2 regions of the Undibacterium sp. FW305-107 genome follow, and region 2 is predicted to be linked to the other one. Evidence: riboswitches for the same ligand, from Rfam matches in the RefSeq annotation. Region 2 holds a riboswitch; the other holds the start of a gene.

Region 1 (9,293 bases), on a different contig from region 2:
CTCGAACCCAAGCGCATGACTGTTGACGGACAAGAGGCGACGGTAGACGTCAATGAGCAGCGTACTTTTGATGCGGCCATGGCCCTGTTCAAGGCGGGTGACTATAAGGCGGCAGCACCGGCTTTTACTAACTTCCTCACTAATTATCCGCAATCTGCATTTGCCGGATCTGCACAATACTGGCTGGGCTTCTCTTACTTCGCGCAGCGTGATTTCCGCAATACGATCCTGAACATGCAACAAGTGGTAAAAAATTATCCTGATCATCCCAAGGCACCAGATGCCTTATTGAATATCGCTTCCTGCCATATCGAACTCAAAGAAAAACCCGCTGCCAAAAAGGTACTGGAAAGCGTGTTGGCTAAATACCCGGATACTGAAGCTGCCCAGGCAGCCAAGAGCCGTTTGGCCGCATTGAAGTAAGCCAGGTTTCATAGCGGCCGTTGCATAATGACGACGGCCCGGTGCTGCTCTTGCGGACCTCGCTTTCCTATGACAGGGCGATCAAATAAGGCCAGCCTGATTGGCCTATAGTTTCTTATTCCTTAGTCGGCGTTGACAGGGTGCCCGAAACACACTATAATTTCGGTCTTTCGGGTCGTTAGCTCAGCTGGTAGAGCAGCGGACTTTTAATCCGTTGGTCGCAGGTTCGAATCCCGCACGGCCTACCACGAATACCAAAGACTTAGGTCGCACTACTAAGTCTTTAAATTTTTTAGCAGTATGTAGCAGTTTTGGGTCGTTAGCTCAGCTGGTAGAGCAGCGGACTTTTAATCCGTTGGTCGCAGGTTCGAATCCCGCACGGCCTACCAAAACAAAGGACTCAGGTGTCATGCCTGAGTCCTTTTTTGTTTTTGTATCACGACTGATGGCATACTCGCCATAAAGCGCAATGGATGCTAAGGCTGTTTCGTGTGCGCCTTATGTCATATTATTCATCGAGGGACTATCATGCCCTTATCCCTTGAGTGAGCTTATTACCATGAAAAAGAAATCTGGCAGCGCAAACAAGCAGGCCACGCCTGAGACCCAGGAAAAGCATGAGATACGTCCTGGCCAGTCGCTGGAATTGCTCAAGGAGCTGCACATCCTGACGCGTGATGGCAAGATGAATCAGGATAGCCGTCGCAAGCTCAAGCAGGTTTATCATCTTTACCAATTTATAGAACCTCTATTGCAGAAATTGCAGCAAGACCATGCCGATATCAGTCTGGTGGATCATGGTGCTGGCAAGTCTTATCTTGGCTTCATCCTGTATGACTTGTTCTTTAAATCAGAGCAGGCGCAAAGCAAGGCCAGGATTTATGGCATAGAAACCCGTGATGAGCTGGTGCAGCGTTCCACCGAACTGGCACAACGCCTGGATTTTCCCGGTATGTCTTTTTTGAATTTGTCTGTTGTCGATTCGATTACTTCATCTGCCTTGCCAGAAAAAATCGATATTGTCACTGCCTTGCATGCCTGTGATACGGCTACTGATGATGCGATACAGTTTGCTCTCAAGAAAAAAGCCCAGTTCATGGTGCTGGTACCATGCTGCCAGGCAGAAGTGGCAGCGGAGTTGCGCAAGTCCAAGGGCGATGCAGTAAAGAATAATCCTTTGTCAGAAATGTGGCGTCACCCTATCCATACGCGTGAATTTGGTAGCCAGATCACCAATGTGCTGCGTTGTTTGCAACTGGAAGCGCACGGATATCAGGTCAGGGTCACAGAACTGGTAGGATGGGAGCATTCGATGAAGAATGAGCTGATCGTGGCAGAATACAAGGGTTTGCCAGCAAGGCGACCCGCAGAGCGCCTTGCTGAAGTATTAAAAACGACTGGTCTGGAAGCAATGCAGAGAAGATTTTTTGTGCAGCCCTGAGATTTGTGGTGCACTGACCACCGCAGTGGGACAAGGTCACTGTATGGTCATAAAAAATGATTAATATCATTTATGCTTATTCTGTAATTCATCTGGTTTTTCTACGCGTTTTTTTAATGACTACATTCATACTCAGTAAAGGATAAAAAGCATGCTGGCCGCCGTTGATCTGGGTTCCAACAGTTTTCGCATGCACATTGCCAGGCATGAAGGCGATGTCATCAAAGTTATCAAAAGCGCGCGCGACCCCATACGCCTTGCAGCAGGGCTGGACAAGAATGGCAACCTGACGCCAGAGGCCATGCAAAAAGCGATCAATTGCCTGGCGCGCTTTCGTGAAATCCTGAATGCCTATCCGGTAGAAAGCCTGCGGGTAGTCGCCACCAACACCATACGCATCGCAAAAAATGCTGCGCAATTATTGCCACTGGCCGAGGCTGCCATAGGTTGTCCCATCGAAGTGATTTCTGGCGAGGAAGAAGGTCGCCTGATATACATCGGTGTATCGAATGCAGTGGCGATACCTGGCGAGCGTCGTCTTGTCCTTGATATTGGTGGCGGTTCGACTGAGGTGATTCTCGGACATGGGCATGAGATACTGAAGGTAGAATCCTTCAGCATAGGCACGGTCAAGCACAGCGCCAGCTTTTTTCCGGATGGACGTTTGACGGATGCTGCATTTGAAGCTGCCATCCTGTCCGCCCGCTCCATGTTTGAAGATGCAGCGCCACCTTACCAGCCGCAACACTGGCGCAAGGCTTATGGTTCCTCAGGCACGATGCGGGCAATTTCTGATGCCATCAGCAAGGGTGGCCTGGGTGACGGTACCTTGACACTGAAGAGCCTGAATGCCCTCAAACAATATTGCGTGCAATGCGGGCAGTTAGACCAGCTTGAGCTAAGCGGTATCAAACCTGAGCGTGTCGCCATGGTGGTTGGTGGCCTGGCCATACTCATCGGTCTCATGACGGAATTTAACATCAGTGTCTTGCTACCGATAGAAGCCGGTCTGCGCATGGGGGTGATGTGGGATTTGTATTTGCGCGCAACCAAGCGTGATCGCCGCGAAGTTGCCGTGCAGTCGTTTGCCAATTTGTTCCGTACAGATATGTCCCGGGCAAACCGGGTGGCGGATATGGTGAAGTCCCTGTATCTGCAATTGAAACCTGCTGGCGACACTTATGTGCGCTTATTGCAATGGAGTGCGACCTTGCATGAAGTCGGCATGGCGATCTCGCATACCGGCTACCACAAGCATGGTGCTTACATGATAGAGAACGCTGATATGGCGGGCTTTACCACGCGCGAGCAAAGAGTGATGAGCAAGCTCATCCTCAGTCAGAAAGGTAATCTGCGCAAAGTCGGCGATGGCCTGGCTGACCAGGATTTTGCCAAGGCAGTGCTGGCACTGCGCCTGGCAGTGATGCTCATGCATTCACGCGCAGAAATTGATTTTGAAGATGTGCGCCTGAAGATGAAGGGCAGGGTTGAATTGGAAATGAAACGCGACTGGGTCAGCGTCCACCCTACAGTTGCTTACTGGCTGCAAAAAGAAATTGAAGCCTGGCGTGAGATAGGCATAGATTTTCTGGTCAGGGCAAACGTGTAATTTTTCCAGCGCCTTGCTTCTCATTCCTTGCCTTCACGATTGTGCTGGGCAAGGGGCGCAATCAAATGCAGTCAGCGACCATGATGGACCTGAATACGCGGCCCAGGCGTTTGCCTGACTTGTTATAGACTTCAAAAATTACAGTGCCGCCAAATTTGTTGGCTTTACTACCCGCCCCGCCCACCATATCGTAATAATGAACCTTGCTCACTTCTTTTAAAGGGAATGAGACGAGTGGCTTTTCTCCGGCATAGGGGTTTTGCTGCAATTTATGGATATGAATGAGGGACGTCTCTGCCTCATTGAGCTTGCCAAAGGCGGCTGAATAGGGGTCTGTCTCATAGTCCAGTGCAGGCGATATCAAATACTCTTTCATCTTTATATCCGGATTGGCGGGCTTGCCGTCAATTTCCCCTGCGAGCCTGCCATCTGCCAGTTTGTCTATCCGTATTTCAAACTGCCGTTTGCCATTCCCAAAATCGGGGAAACTGGCGCGGCATTTAAATACTTCTTCCGCGCTTGCAAGGCTGGCGAGCAGGCTGCCTGCGATCACAAAAATATACTTGAAGGTATTCATCATGTCCTTACCCATAGGTTTGCTTGAATGCGAGCCTTAAGGATGACATAGTCTGTATCTAATGCCACGTATAGACTGAAAAGTATTAAATAGCAGTACTGCGGGCAATAAAAAAGCGATGCCAGATAAACTGGCATCGCTTTTTGAGCAAGGCATGCTGTATCAGAAATCGAATTGTGCCGACACTTTATAAGTACGTGGAGCACCAGGGAATAAATACCCACCCAGTGATTGCGTCACATCACGCCAGTAAAACTTGTCCAGCGCATTATCGATATTAAAGCGCAGGGTAGTGGCAGTACCACCAATTTGCGTTGCATAGCGCGCACCCAGATTGACGACATGATAGCCAGGCACGGTAACGCTGTTGTCCGGGCTGAATGCCTTGCTGCTGGCATATTGCCAACTTGCATTCACATTCAAACCCTTGACTTCAGCCACTGCATAATCAGCATACACAGTCGATTTGAAGCGTGGCACATTCATGACACGTTTGTCGTCCAGGCTGCTGATGCCGGTGTTTTGCTGTTTGGCATCCAGTGCAGTCAGGCTGGCACCCAGATTCAATTGTGAGGTCAGCTTGCCCTGGGCAGAGAGCTCCAGACCGGTATGCAGGGCTTCACCATTGCTGACGTAGGTATTGCTGCTATTGGTATATTCCAGGGGCTTCTTGATGCGGAAGATGGCTGCAGACAGGCTCAGGTCACGCTGCACATCTGCCTTCACGCCAAATTCAATTTGTGTGGATTTGCCCGGGTTCAGCATTTTGTTTTCATTGCTGGTGCCAAAAGGGGCGATACCACCATGTTCCAGGCCTTGCGCAAAACTGCCGTATACAGAAACTTGCTGTACTGGTTTGAATACCAATGCGACCGTCGACAGGAACTTGTTCTGGTCATAGCCAGGATTATCGAATTGCGTGCGCGAGATATTCAGATGACGCAGACCCAGATGCAACTTCAGATTGTCTTGCAGGCTGATAATGTCTTGTACAAATACTGACCATTCCTTGTCAGTGCGACGCAAGAAGACCGGGCCTGTTTTATTTGCCGATGGCATTACGCTGATAGGGCGGAACAAATTGCTGCTGCCAGCATAGTCATACACATAGTCACCAAAATAATCTTTACGCTGTGAATTGCTAAGACCAACAGCCAGTTCGTGCTGCATGCCACCCACATTGAATTTGCCATTCAACAGGGCCTGCGTACCCCACAGTGATTTGGACTCATTTACGCTTTGGTAGTCATACACATCATAGTCACCGTTCGCGCAATAACCTGGATACAGATTGGTGGCACCACAGCCGTATGGGAAGGCTGTGTAGTCGTCGCGCTTGAATTCATGCTTGTTGGCAGAGACACTGGCGCGCCAGTCTGCATTGATCTGGTATTCAAAACGCAGACCCAGATTGCTGTTACGGGTATCTACCGGTCTTGCCCACGGCTGGGCATTCAGCATCAAGTCAGCAGGTACACCACGCGGCAATTCAGTGCCATTGAATAATTGAAAACCTGGTACCGACAATTGCGATTTGTGCTGGTAGTCAGCATCGATTTGCAACAGGGCTTGTGGTGTGATGTGCCAGTCAAATGCGGCAGAGACAAATTGGCGGTTACCGTCGGCGCCTTTGACATAAGAGCGCAGGCGTTCACCCGCTGCATTGATGCGGAAGCCAAATTGCTTGTCGCTGGAATTGTCGCTAATATCGGCGGCGCCATATACAGTGCCGCGCTCGCTGATTTCAAATGTGGCAGAGCGAACTGCATAGCTGGCAGGGCGTTTGATCACATAATTAATGATGCCGCCTGGTGTGCCAAAGCCGGCCTGGAAGCCTGCTATGCCCTTGAGTATTTCTACACGCTCCTTATTTTCCAAAGGAATGGAAGCATCACCAGGAATGGCAAAACCGTCCTTGCGGTAGCTGCTGGAATTATCCAGGGCAAAGCCACGTATCGAGAATTGCTCGGCATAACCAATGGCGTTATACGCATCATTGACACTGGCATCATATTTCATCGCATCCGTGGTCTGGCGTATGCGCAGGTCCTGCATCTGCGTTACGCTGAAGGCATTGACTGAGTTAGGCGTATCCAGCAATGCCGCATCAATAAAGCCTGTGACCTTGCTGCGTTCGACCTTGGTTTCGGTACCCTTGCTGCCTGTGATCGTCACTTCTGGCAGCGATTTATCATTGCCAGGTGTATTTTGGGCATGCGCAGATGATAGCAACAGGCAAGCCTGGGCGATGGAGAGGGCGATGACGGTGGGGCGTACAGTAAAGTCAGACATGGTGTGCTCTTGGTTTGCTTTTAATGCGTTGTGGATGACAGCGCGGGAGCAAACAAAGAAGCAGGAGGGACCGGGACTTTGCGCTTCCCTTCGCTGGCATTATCCAGATCAGGTAGAAGGGACTCTCTCACCCGGAAATATTATTTCCAGGACCCCTAGCGTAGGCTGCAGTTTAACACGAAACCATTTATATAGCCTTTTTGCGGCAATTGGCGCTTAGCTGCCTGGCTTTACTTCCATTTTGACAGTACGGAAATTGCGCCACAAACCTTCAGCTGAATAGACGACCAGCGCTGCCCAAATGGCGATAAAGCCTGCCAGTTTGTTGGAGTCGAAAGGCTCGTGATATAGCCAGACGCCCAGCAGTAACTGCACCAGCGGCGAGATGTATTGCAGCAATCCTAGTGTCGTCATCGGTATGCGCCTTGCACCGGCAGCAAACAATAATAAGGGAATGGCAGTGATAGGGCCGCTGATGAGCAGCAGCATCTTGATATCCATACTGTTGGCGATGAAGCTGTTTTGCCCTTGCAAAGTCATCCAGCATAGCCAGCCAAACGCAAATGGGAAGAGCAGGGCGGTTTCCAGTGACAAGCCTTCCAGCGCACCCAGGGCAGAGGTCTTGCGCAGCAAGCCATAAGTGCCAAAGGTCGCTGCCAACACCAGGCCTATCCATGGCAGGTGACCAGTCTGTATGGTCAACCAGGCGACGCCGACAGCAGCCAGGGCTACTGACAGCCATTGGCCAGGGCGCAGTTTTTCACGCAGCAAGACTGAGCCTATGAGAATATTGACGAGAGGCGTGATGAAATAGCCAAGGCTGGCATCAACGATGTGGCCATGATTGACGGCCCAGATATAGACGAACCAGTTGGCGGACAACAGCACCGCACTCAGGGCAAAGCCGCCTATCAGTTTTGGTTGTCTGATTGCTGTGCTGACCCAGGCCCATTGCTTGCGCCAGGTCAGAACACCAACCAGGAATAGCAATGACCACAGCATGCGGTTCAGCAAGATTTCCAGGGCAGGGACGTCGTGCAGGGTTTTGAAATAAATGGGGAACAGGCCCCAGAGGAAATACGCGGAGCCTGCAAACAAAATACCTTGGCGCATGAGTAGCAATCAATCTGTAAGGCTTGCGGCAGCAAGCAAGACAAACATTATCGCTTGAATAGAAATTGTTTGCTGCCAGCGCCTATTTGCTTCTTGCTGTGGCCAGGTGCTTGCATAGAGCTTCGGTACCATCGAGTATGCGCGGCCCGGCGCGATTCAGCCAGTCACCTTTGATTGTGTAGAAGTTGTTTTTCTTTACGGCTGTCAGGATGGGGTATTGCTTCCAGTCTGCCATGCTGTCGATATTTTCACCGCTGCTGAAGATGACATCAGGGTTCGCCGCCAGCACTGCTTCATTGGTGATGGTGGAGCTCAATTCTTTGAGCTGGCCAAATACATTTTTGCCGCCGCACAAACGTATGGAGTCGGACACCATATGCGTGTCATTGATAGTCATCAATGGCCTGCGTATCATTTGATAATACACGCTTACCGGTGTCGCCCCGCTTGGCAATTGATAAGTCTTGCGCAGATTATCGAGACGCTGCCTGAACTTTTGGGCATTGGTTTTGCCAGTACTTTCAGTGCCAGCCAATGTCGCCAGTCTTTCTATTGATGTTGCCACCATTTCAAAATTATGGGGCTCACTTTCAAAGACAGTGATGTGATTGCTGCGCAATTTATTGGCCAGGATTTTGGCATTGCCCGTACCCCAGACAATGACCAGATCTGGTTTGAGGGAGAGCAGACGCTCCAGGTCCAGTGCGAAAATATTGCCTATCGAAGGCAGTTTTTTTGCCGCCTCGGGATAGTCGCTGTAATCGGTCACTGCGATGATGTTATTTGCCGCACCAGCCTCGAACAGCATCTCGGTAATATGCGGCGCCAGGCTGACGATGCGTTGCGCGGGTTTCTCTACAGTAACCTGGCGTTGTGCATCATCCAGTACCGTGATGGATGCATGGGCAACAACAGGTAAGGCCAGGCTCACGATAAGGCAGCTTGCAAGTGCAAGGCTGCCTGTTAGCAATTGAAAGCGACGCATCAAATTTCCAGATTGTCGATCAGTCGCGTGCCACCTAGTTTAGCAGCCGCCACCACAACCAGCGGTGATTGCTGGGCGATATCACCAGCAGAAGGTGGTTGCAGATCGGCGCGTTTGCGTATCGAGATGTAATCGGGTTTCCAGTTACGGGCCGCCAGTTTTGCCATGGCCTGACGTTCAAGTTCAAACATATCCAGATGGCCGGCGCGCACTTCTTCTGCGACTTCATTGAGTGTTTTGTACAAGGCAGGTGCTTCGGCCCGCTCTTCTGCCGAGAGATACATATTGCGGGAAGACAGGGCCAGGCCATCTTCTGCCCTGAAAGTTTCCGCGGCGATGATTTCGGTAGGCAGGGCAAATTGCTTGCTCATATTGCGCACTATCATAAGCTGCTGATAATCTTTTTTGCCAAAGACAGCAACGCGTGGTTGTACGCAGGAGAACAATTTCAGTACAACGGTGGTTACGCCGGTAAAGAAGCCGGGACGGAACTCACCTTCGAGTATGTTGCCCAGATCATCCGGTGGGCGCACGCGGTATTCCTGCGGCTCTGGATACAAGTCTTTTTCAGTTGGTGCAAACAGGACATACACGCCTTCTTTTTCCAGTTTCTCTACGTCAGCCTGGAAAGTGCGCGGGTATTTGTCGAAGTCTTCATTCGGGCCAAATTGCAGGCGATTCACGAAAATCGAAGCGACTACCGGATCGCCATGTTTTTTTGCCAGCCGCATCAGAGAGAGATGCCCTTCATGCAAATTGCCCATGGTTGGCACAAATGCGGTACGCAATTGTCCGCTCAACTGGTCGCGCAATTCTTCAATGGAGGAAATGATTTTCATGTTACGGCTCTTTA
Region 2 (9,293 bases):
GAGGGCAGTATCTTGCCACTGGTATTGCGTGAGTCATGGAACCGTGGCGTTCCCTTCTTTTCCAGCAGTTTTTTGCACGCCAAAAAAGGGGCATTGTTTGCCCTTTATCCGAATAATCTGGAACTCGGACAGAGCCTGGCCATGGCTGCGCAAAGTGCCGTGAGTGGTGATGGCCGCAAGTCTGGCGTATCGCTATTGCGCGAAGTATTGGTGGCAGTCAATTTGCGCACTGCCAGCCATATAGGTCTGAACATTGATTATCAAAGCCAGAGAAGTTTTGATTCGATTTTCCCTGAGCCTTGAATGAAGCTAAGCAGGTGGGCATTGGTATGAGCCCGCATGAAGAAAAAGAAAGATGAGAAGTGAACGAGCCAAGCATGCCACGCATTGATAAACCAGTGCTGGCATGATCTTGAATATTCCGGGACATAGTGTTGTTCACCAGCGCAGCTTGAGGGTGAGTGGCCACAAGTAATTTGGTTCAAGTATGAAGTTTTTCAGTAACTACTTTCGCCGCACAGGTTTCAGTCTCCAGCTAACGGTCATCATCACGGCCGCTATTCTGGTGCTGGCACTTTTTTCTTCCATCATGAACTCATGGCAGGCCAGCCATCGCATGCGCGCTTACTTTGTCGTACAAGGTCAGCAAGTTGCAGAAAACCTGGCCCGGCAAAGCCGGCTGGCGCTGCTGTATCACTCAGCAGACAATGCCAGGGAAGTGGTGGCGACAACCCTGGCTTTTCCTGATGTCTTGCAGGTAGAAATTGCCAATGCCGATCACAAGGTCTTGCTGTCACAAAGCAAGCCAGGCGTGGTCTTGCCTCCATTGAAAACACATCCGGCCGGACCATTATCGAGTGCCAGGCTGGAACAGGAAAGTGATCAGGACTGGCGTTTCAGCGCCCCGGTATTTGCCGGTGAAAGTGAAGCCTCTCCTTTTGAAGTACAGGAAAGCAAACCGCAATTGCTGGGCTATGTGCATGTGGTGGTCGGTAAGACCACGCTTGATAAACTGGTGTCGTCACTGTTGCTGGGCAACCTTGGCATTACCTTTTCATTTGCCCTGATATTGCTGGCCGTGATACGCCTGATGTCGCGGCAGATGATACGCCCGCTGAACCAGTTGTCTGCCCTGATGGGTAGAGCAGAGGCAGGCGAATCCGGCATGCGTGCCACGCCGGACGGGTCAAAAGACATCATAGAAATGTCGCATGCCTTTAATCAGATGATGGCAGTGCTGGAAGACCGTGAGGCTGAACTCAAGCAATCGCGTGATCAGGCTTTGCATGCAGCTGTCATGAAGGCGCAATTTGCTGCTACCGTTAGTCACGAAGTGCGTACGCCCTTGAATGGCGTGGTTGGCATGCTCGACATGCTGAAAGAAATGCGCCTGACCAAGAGCCAGCGTGAATGTGTGGATGTGGCCTGGAACTCTTCCCAGGCTTTGATAGAACTGATCAATGACATCCTGGATTTTTCCAAGATGGAAGCAGGCAAGGTCGAAGTTGAAGAAATCGAATTTGACCTCAATAAACTAGTGGCCGAAGTACTGGAATTATTGTCCAAGTCAGCCCAGCAAAAAGGCCTGGAACTGGCTTATCTGATCGCTGATGATGTACCTTTGCGCGTCAAGAGCGACCCGCTGCGCTTACGTCAGATCCTCATCAACCTGATTGGCAATGCAGTCAAGTTTACCGAACATGGTGAAATAGCGGTGCGGGTGGTATTGAGTCAGTACCATGATCAGGCAGACCCGTCTTCCATGATGAGCCTGCGTTTTGAAGTCAGCGATACCGGCATAGGCATGTCGGCAGATGCCGTCGCTAATGTGTTTGAATCCTTCGCCCAGGCGGACCGTTCAACTACCCGCAAATATGGCGGTACCGGTCTGGGGCTGGCCATCTGCAAGCAACTGGTGGCACTCTTGCATGGCGAAATCGGTGTCAGCAGCGTGCCGGATCAGGGCAGTAACTTCTACTTCAGCATGCAATGTCACGCCAGCAGTACAGAAAAACCTGCACTGACCAGTGCCAGCGCTGATTTGCAGGATGAACGCATACTCATCGTTGACCCCAGTGAAGTTGTTCGCAGTTTCCTGACGCAACAACTTTCCCGTCACGGCATGTCTTGCCACGCGGTTGCCAGTGGCGTGCAGGCTCTGGCTTTGCTGGATCAGGCTGCGAAAGATGGCACGCCGCATTCTCTGGTCATCATGGATGTCAGCAGCATGGATGACAATGGCGAAGAACTGGCGCGCCGCTTGCGCAATGACCATCGCTATAGTGGCATCCGTACTCTGGCACTGGATCGGAATGGTTGCGTGGGAGATGCTAATTCTTCGACGGCTGAAATTTGCCTGAGCAAGCCAGTACACATCGAAAAACTGCTGGAAGCCTTGCGTCACTTGCTGCTGACCACAGCCGATGTGCAGACATCCTCTGCTGCAACAGCAACAACGATCGCCAGGGCACCTGCGCACATGCCCGCCAGGAGCATGGAAGTGACACGCCATCCTTCCAATGGCGGTCATATTGAATGGCGCGTACTGGTGGTTGAGGATAATCGCACCAACCAAATGGTGGCTGCAGGCATGCTCTCGCTTTCTGCCTGCCATTGCGAATTTGCCGGTAATGGCAAGGAAGCCGTGGAGGCAGCCCGCCGCAACCGTTATGACCTGATACTCATGGATTGCAGCATGCCGGAAATGGACGGCTATGAAGCCACAGTCAGGATACGCAGCTATGAAGACGGACTGGGCAGGCGCACACCTATTGTGGCGATGACGGCCAATACCCAGCGCGGCGATGCTGAAAAATGCCTGGCGATAGGTATGGATGATTATCTGGCCAAACCCATCACGCTGGTAGAATTGCGTCAGAAACTGGAGCGTTGGCTGACCCATGGCGGTGCAGCAGGACGCGCACTGCCATCAGATGGACAATTGCAAGCACTCGACAATAGCCCGCTAGACCGCGCTGTGTTCGATAAATTACGCGATATCCTGGGGCCGGGTCTGCAGCAGACGGTATCCCTGTTCCTGGAAGACACACCTGTCTATCTGGAACAATTAAGCCAGGGTTTGCAGCAAGGCGATGCTGAAATGGTGCGTGCCATGGCGCATTCCATCAAGGGCAGTAGCGGTAACCTTGGGGCCACCAATCTTTTGCAGTTTGCCAAAGAAGTTGAGCAACTCGCACTGGAACGGCATTTGTCAGAAATTACACCTTTACTGAGTAGCCTGCATCAAGCTTATGAAGCGGTGGCGTCCGAGCTGGGTAATGAAGTGTTCCTGGAAGACCATGATGCTGTCAGCCATAGCCGTCATGTCGCTAAAGTGCTGGTGGTCGACGATGACCGAAGCACCCGCAGCACACTGCGTCATACCTTGCAAAGAGATGGTTTTAAAGTCGAGGAAGCTGCAGATGGTTCGCAAGCTTTGCTGATGCTCAAACGCATGCGGCCTGATGTCATCCTCATGGATGCTGTCATGCCAGTCATGGATGGTTTTACCGCCTGCAGCCTGATACAGGAAATGCCGCGTGGCCGCAGCATACCGGTGTTGATGATCACCGCACTGGAAGACAATAGTTCGGTAGAAAGAGCCTTTGCTGCCGGTGCCTGTGACTACATCCCCAAGCCTATTCATTTTGCCGTGTTGTCGCAACGCGTGCGCCGCATCATAGAAGCGAATCAGGCAGAAAAACGCATACGCCACCTGGCCTTCAATGATGTGCTGACGGGTTTGCCTAACCGCACGCAATTCCTTGACCAACTGGGGCGCAGGTTGACCATGGCCAAGGACAATGTCGAATCAGTGGCAGTGCTGTTCCTGGACCTGGACAGATTCAAGAATGTCAATGACACTCTCGGCCATGATGTTGGTGACCGTCTGTTGATTGCCGTGGCGCAGCGCATACGTCGCAGCGTACGTAATGCCGATTGCGTGGCACGCCTGGGGGGCGATGAATTTACCGTGGTATTGAGCGAGCTGGCTGACCCGGCGGCTGCGGCATCGGCTGCGCAAAATATCTGCCGCACTCTGGCCAAGCCTTTCCAGATTGATAGTCATGATATTTTCGTGACCGCCAGCATAGGTATTTCTGTTTATCCCAGTGATGGCATGGACGTAGGCACCCTGGTCAAACATGCAGATACCGCCATGTACCGCGCCAAGAAAACCAATACCGACTTCCAGTTTTTTGAAGCGGCGATGGAGCATTCGATCTCTGAACGGGTACGTCTGGAAAATGATTTGCGCCGTGCATTGGAACGTAATGAGCTGGCAGTTTTCTATCAACCCCAGGCACGTATGGATACTGGTGAGATCATCGGTACAGAAGCACTGGTGCGCTGGTTCCATCCTACCCGTGGCATGGTGTCGCCACTGGAATTCATACCGATGGCAGAAGAAACCGGTTTGATTATTGCGCTCGGTGAATGGGTATTGCGTACGGCCTGCGCCCAGATGCGCAACTGGATGGATAAGGGCATGTCCCATCTGCGGGTTGCAGTGAACTTGTCTGTCAGCCAGTTATTGCAAAAGGATTTTGCCAATACGGTAGAACAAGTCTTGTTCGATACCGGCTTGCCCGCGAAAATGCTGGAACTGGAAATTACCGAGAGCACGCTGATGGAGCATGCGCAAGATACTCTGGCCATACTGGACCGTCTGCGCAGCCTCGGTGTCAGGTTGACCATTGATGACTTTGGTACTGGCTATTCATCACTGTCTTATCTGAAACGCTTTCCTGTCGATATCATCAAGATAGACCGCTCCTTCGTGCGCGATATTCCTGGTGATGCCGACGATGCCGCCATTGTCACCGGCATCATTGCGCTGGCACATAGTCTGCGGTTGGAGGTAGTGGCTGAAGGGGTGGAAACCCGCGAACAACTGGAATTTTTACGCGCCCAATCCTGCGATATCCTGCAAGGCTTTTACTTGAGCAAACCTATACCGGCGCAGCAACTGGAAGACGAAATATTGTCGCAAGTGGGCAGCGTATTTCTGGATCAGACAGGTAAATGAAACCTGGGGCTGACGCAGTTTTGCTGCAGCCTTGATAAAAATTATTAGAGACTCGGATCGATCAATGAGGGCTTGCATGTTGCAGCTTCAACTACCTAAATGGCAAACCAGCCTGATGCCGGGTTTGCTGGCTATCTTCTTGCTATGCATGAACACGACGGCACATGCGCAAGCTAAACCTCAAGCTGATTTTTCTGAGATCGAAGCGATACATACGCTGTCTGACCGTGACAATACCGCCGCACTCAAACAACTGCAGGAATACAAAGACAAATTAGGCAAGGATGCAGATTACTTCTTGCGGGCCGAAGTCCTGAAGACACTGATAGGCATCTTGTATGACGCTGGCAAGATCAAGGAAGCCGATGCTGCCAATGCAGAGTTGCTGCAACTCGCCAGGTTGCAAAAAGATAATGACATGATCAACATGGCGCTGATAGGTGAAGCCTTTCAGTTACTGGATCAGGGCAAGTTTGCCATGGCACTGGTGAAGCTCAATGATATACAGCAAAGCCTGCGTGATTCAAAAAATGCGGAAGTACTCATGCGCCTGAATATCGCCTTCGGCATGGTGCAACTGGCGATAGGTAATTTTGATAAATCCCTGCCTTATTTTCTTGAGGCGCTGAAACTGGCAGATCAGATACCAAGAAGGCGTGCCCAGGCCAAGATGTACCGCATGGAATCCATCGCCAGGCTATATCTGAATATGCACAATGCTGAAAAGTCCCTGGAAACTGCCAACGATGCATTGGCGATGCAGCCTAAAATAGAATCACCCAAGATTACCTCATCCTTGCAAATGACACGTGGTCTGGCACTGATAGACCTTGGGCGCCATGATGAAGCTCTGGAAGCTTACAAGACGGTATTGCAGATATCCACTGAAGCTGGCATGCCAGCCGTGGCGGCAACCGCTTTGGGCAATATTGCTGATTATTACCTGCATGTGCGCAAGTTCACCGAGGCCGAGCGCGCCGCCCGCTTCTCCCTGGAAAAAGCCCAGGCCGTGAATGACCCTTTTGCAATTGCCATCGCCAAAGCGAATATAGGTTTTGCGCTGGCAGGACAAAAGAAATTTTCTCAGGGTATAGGTTTCATCAACGAGGCCAAGAAGTTTTTCATGGAGACAGGTTCCAAGTCGGATGTGGAAAACCTGCTCAGCGAAATTGGCAATATGTACGAAGCCGCTGACATGTATAAAGAAGCGTTGGCAACCGTACGTGAACAACAAAAACTCAGTGATGAATTATTCCGCTCTGATCGCGCGCGGGCTGTAGCCACCCTGCAAGAACAATTCAATGCCCAGCAAAGACAAAAACAGATTGAATTGCTGGCGCGTGAAAACCAGCTCAAGGATGCCGACATCAAAAACCGCCAGTTGCAGCAAGTGGTGTTGATGCTGGCTGCCATCATCATGGTGATGGTGGGTGTAGTCGTCTTCTTCTTGTACAGACGGGTACGCAAGACCAATGAAAAACTGCGCGAAGTGAATGAGCAACTTGAATTTCATGCCGTGCGTGATCCCCTGACTGGTTTATATAACCGCCGCTCTTTTGTCGATATGATGAAGGGCAGAGTCATATTGCCGGAAGGTGAAAGGCGCGAAGATGCGCTTGATAATCCGGATTGTTTAATTCTCATGGATATCGATCACTTCAAAAATATCAATGACAGCTTTGGTCATGCAACCGGCGATGCTGTCCTGATAGAAGTGGCGCGCCGTTTGCGCAGTACAGTGCGCGATAGCGACATGGTGTTGCGCTGGGGTGGGGAAGAGTTTTTGATTTATTCCCCACGCTCTAATCCTGCACAACTCAAGGGACTGGTAGAGCGTATTTTGCGTAGCATCGGTGAAGAGAACATCGAAGTCGAGGGCGCCAGTGTGCCTGTTACCTTGACTGCAGGTTTCATCAGCCTGCCATTTTCTGGCTTGCCAGAAGCAGTTTGCAACTGGGAAAAAGCGCTGCAAATTGCCGACATGGCGTTATATCTGGGCAAGGTCAATGGCCGCAACCGTGCCTATGGTGTCAGTAAATTATTGATTGCCTATGAAGAAGCCTTGCCGGTACTGGATCATGATTTGTCGGCCGCCATCAAGGCGGGTATGGTCGAATTGGTAGAAGTGCATGGGCCAGTAAAACTGCCGGAAAGCAATCTTGCACCATCGTCAACAATGCAAGATACAGAATTGGCCAGCGAAATCAAATAAAGCACCAGAGTTTAAAAAAGTCGTATAATCTGCCGTCGTCGCGGTTCTGGATTTAATTCAGAACCCGAAGAAAAAATGCTAGGGGTCCTGCCATCAATTTTGTTGGCGGGTGAGAAATACCCTCGAACCTGATCTGGATAATGCCAGCGAAGGGAAGCTGCCGAAGTTTGTGCCGCCTGTGTTATGTATTGATCTGCGCGCACCAGTTTTGGAAACTCCTTTGCTGGCTCCATGCCAACAAAGCAAAGGAGCCAAAATGAACGCCAACCCGCAATTCCTGTCCGCTACCGCTACGGTAGACGAGGCAGCCATTCAGCCACTGCCGAATTCCCGCAAGACCTATGTACAGGGTAGCCGCCCCGATATCCGCGTACCCATGCGTGAAATCAGCCAGTCAGATACACCAGCCATGTTTGGTTCGGAGAAAAATCCACCTATCTATGTCTACGATACCTCCGGCCCCTACACCGACCCTGAAGTAAAAATCGATATCCGCTCTGGCCTGGCATCCGTACGCGGTGCCTGGATAGCCGAGCGTAATGACACTGAAGAACTGGCTGGCCCGACATCTGAATACGGCATCGCCCGCCTGCATGACCCCAAGCTGGCTGAATTGCGCTTCAATCTGAAACGCCTGCCACGGCGCGCACTGGCAGGCAAGAATGTCTCGCAAATGCACTATGCACGCCAGGGTATCATCACACCTGAAATGGAATTTGTTGCAATACGCGAAAACCTGCGCAGGAAAGAATATCTCGAAAACCTGAAAGCCTCTGGCCCCATGGGCAGCAAGCTGGCAGAAGTCATGGGCCGCCAGCATCCGGGTCAGTCTTTCGGGGCCGCGATCCCTGAAGAAATCACGCCAGAATTCGTACGCTCGGAAATCGCCCGTGGCCGTGCGATTATTCCTGCGAATATCAATCATCCTGAAATCGAACCGATGATCATAGGCCGTAATTTCCTGGTCAAGATCAATGCCAATATCGGTAATTCTGCAGTGACCTCTTCCATCGGTGAAGAAGTAGAAAAAATGACCTGGGCAATACGCTGGGGTGGCGACAATGTCATGGATCTTTCCACTGGCAAGCACATACATGAAACCCGTGAGTGGATCATCCGCAATTCACCCGTACCTATCGGCACCGTGCCCATCTATCAGGCACTGGAAAAAGTGAATGGCAAAGCAGAAGACCTGACCTGGGAAATTTTCCGTGACACGCTCATTGAACAAGCTGAGCAAGGTGTCGATTACTTCACCATCCATGCAGGCGTGCGTCTGCAATATGTGCCGATGACAGCCAAGCGCCTGACCGGTATCGTTTCACGCGGTGGTTCCATCATGGCGAAATGGTGTCTGGCCCATCATAAAGAAAGCTTCCTGTACGAGCATTTCGAAGACATTTGCGAAATCATGAAAGCCTATGATGTGTCTTTCAGCCTCGGCGATGGCCTGCGTCCAGGTTCCATCTATGATGCCAATGATGAAGCACAGTTAGGTGAATTGAAAACCCTGGGTGAACTGACGCAGATCGCCTGGAAACATGATGTGCAAGTCATGATAGAAGGCCCGGGCCATGTGCCCATGCATCTCATCAAGGAAAACATGGACCTGCAACTTGAGCAATGCCATGAAGCGCCTTTTTATACTCTCGGCCCTCTGACGACTGACATCGCCCCCGGCTACGACCACATCACTTCCGGCATAGGCGCGGCACAGATAGGCTGGTACGGCACTGCCATGCTGTGCTACGTGACACCGAAAGAACATTTGGGTTTGCCAAACAAGGTCGACGTCAAGGATGGCATCATCACTTACAAGATCGCCGCCCATGCAGCCGACCTGGCAAAAGGCCACCCAGGTGCGCAGATACGTGACAATGCTCTTTCCAAGGCGCGCTTTGAATTCCGCTGGGAAGACCAGTTCAACATCGGTCTCGACCCCGACAAGGCACGTGAATTCCATGATGAAACACTGCCCAAAGATTCTGCCAAGGTCGCCCATTTCTGCTCCATGTGCGGCCCGCATTTCTGCTCCATGAAAATCACGCAGGA

What was found. Region 2 has a riboswitch for thiamine pyrophosphate ahead of thiC (phosphomethylpyrimidine synthase ThiC). Riboswitches for the same ligand answer to the same signal wherever they lie in the genome.
Region 1: linked by a shared signal. The riboswitch ahead of AC3WQT_RS04965 (TonB-dependent siderophore receptor) and the one ahead of thiC (phosphomethylpyrimidine synthase ThiC) in region 2 are both predicted to bind thiamine pyrophosphate.

The regions. Positions count from the first base shown of each region.
Region 1 covers NZ_JBYTAV010000002.1:193,397-202,689, forward strand. The annotation lists gene ybgF (tol-pal system protein YbgF) at 1-423, shown strand, start outside; tRNA gene AC3WQT_RS04940 (tRNA-Lys) at 596-671, shown strand; tRNA gene AC3WQT_RS04945 (tRNA-Lys) at 737-812, shown strand; gene AC3WQT_RS04950 (class I SAM-dependent methyltransferase) at 983-1,864, shown strand; gene AC3WQT_RS04955 (Ppx/GppA phosphatase family protein) at 2,016-3,473, shown strand; gene AC3WQT_RS04960 (hypothetical protein) at 3,535-4,053, opposite strand; gene AC3WQT_RS04965 (TonB-dependent siderophore receptor) at 4,213-6,342, opposite strand; TPP riboswitch at 6,411-6,509, opposite strand; gene rarD (EamA family transporter RarD) at 6,559-7,455, opposite strand; gene AC3WQT_RS04975 (cobalamin-binding protein) at 7,538-8,440, opposite strand; gene panC (pantoate--beta-alanine ligase) at 8,440-9,279, opposite strand.
Region 2 covers NZ_JBYTAV010000001.1:861,838-871,130, reverse strand. The annotation lists gene AC3WQT_RS04015 (ABC transporter substrate binding protein) at 1-303, shown strand, start outside; gene AC3WQT_RS04010 (EAL domain-containing protein) at 488-5,029, shown strand; gene AC3WQT_RS04005 (tetratricopeptide repeat-containing diguanylate cyclase) at 5,106-7,241, shown strand; TPP riboswitch at 7,312-7,413, shown strand; gene thiC (phosphomethylpyrimidine synthase ThiC) at 7,498-9,293, shown strand, end outside.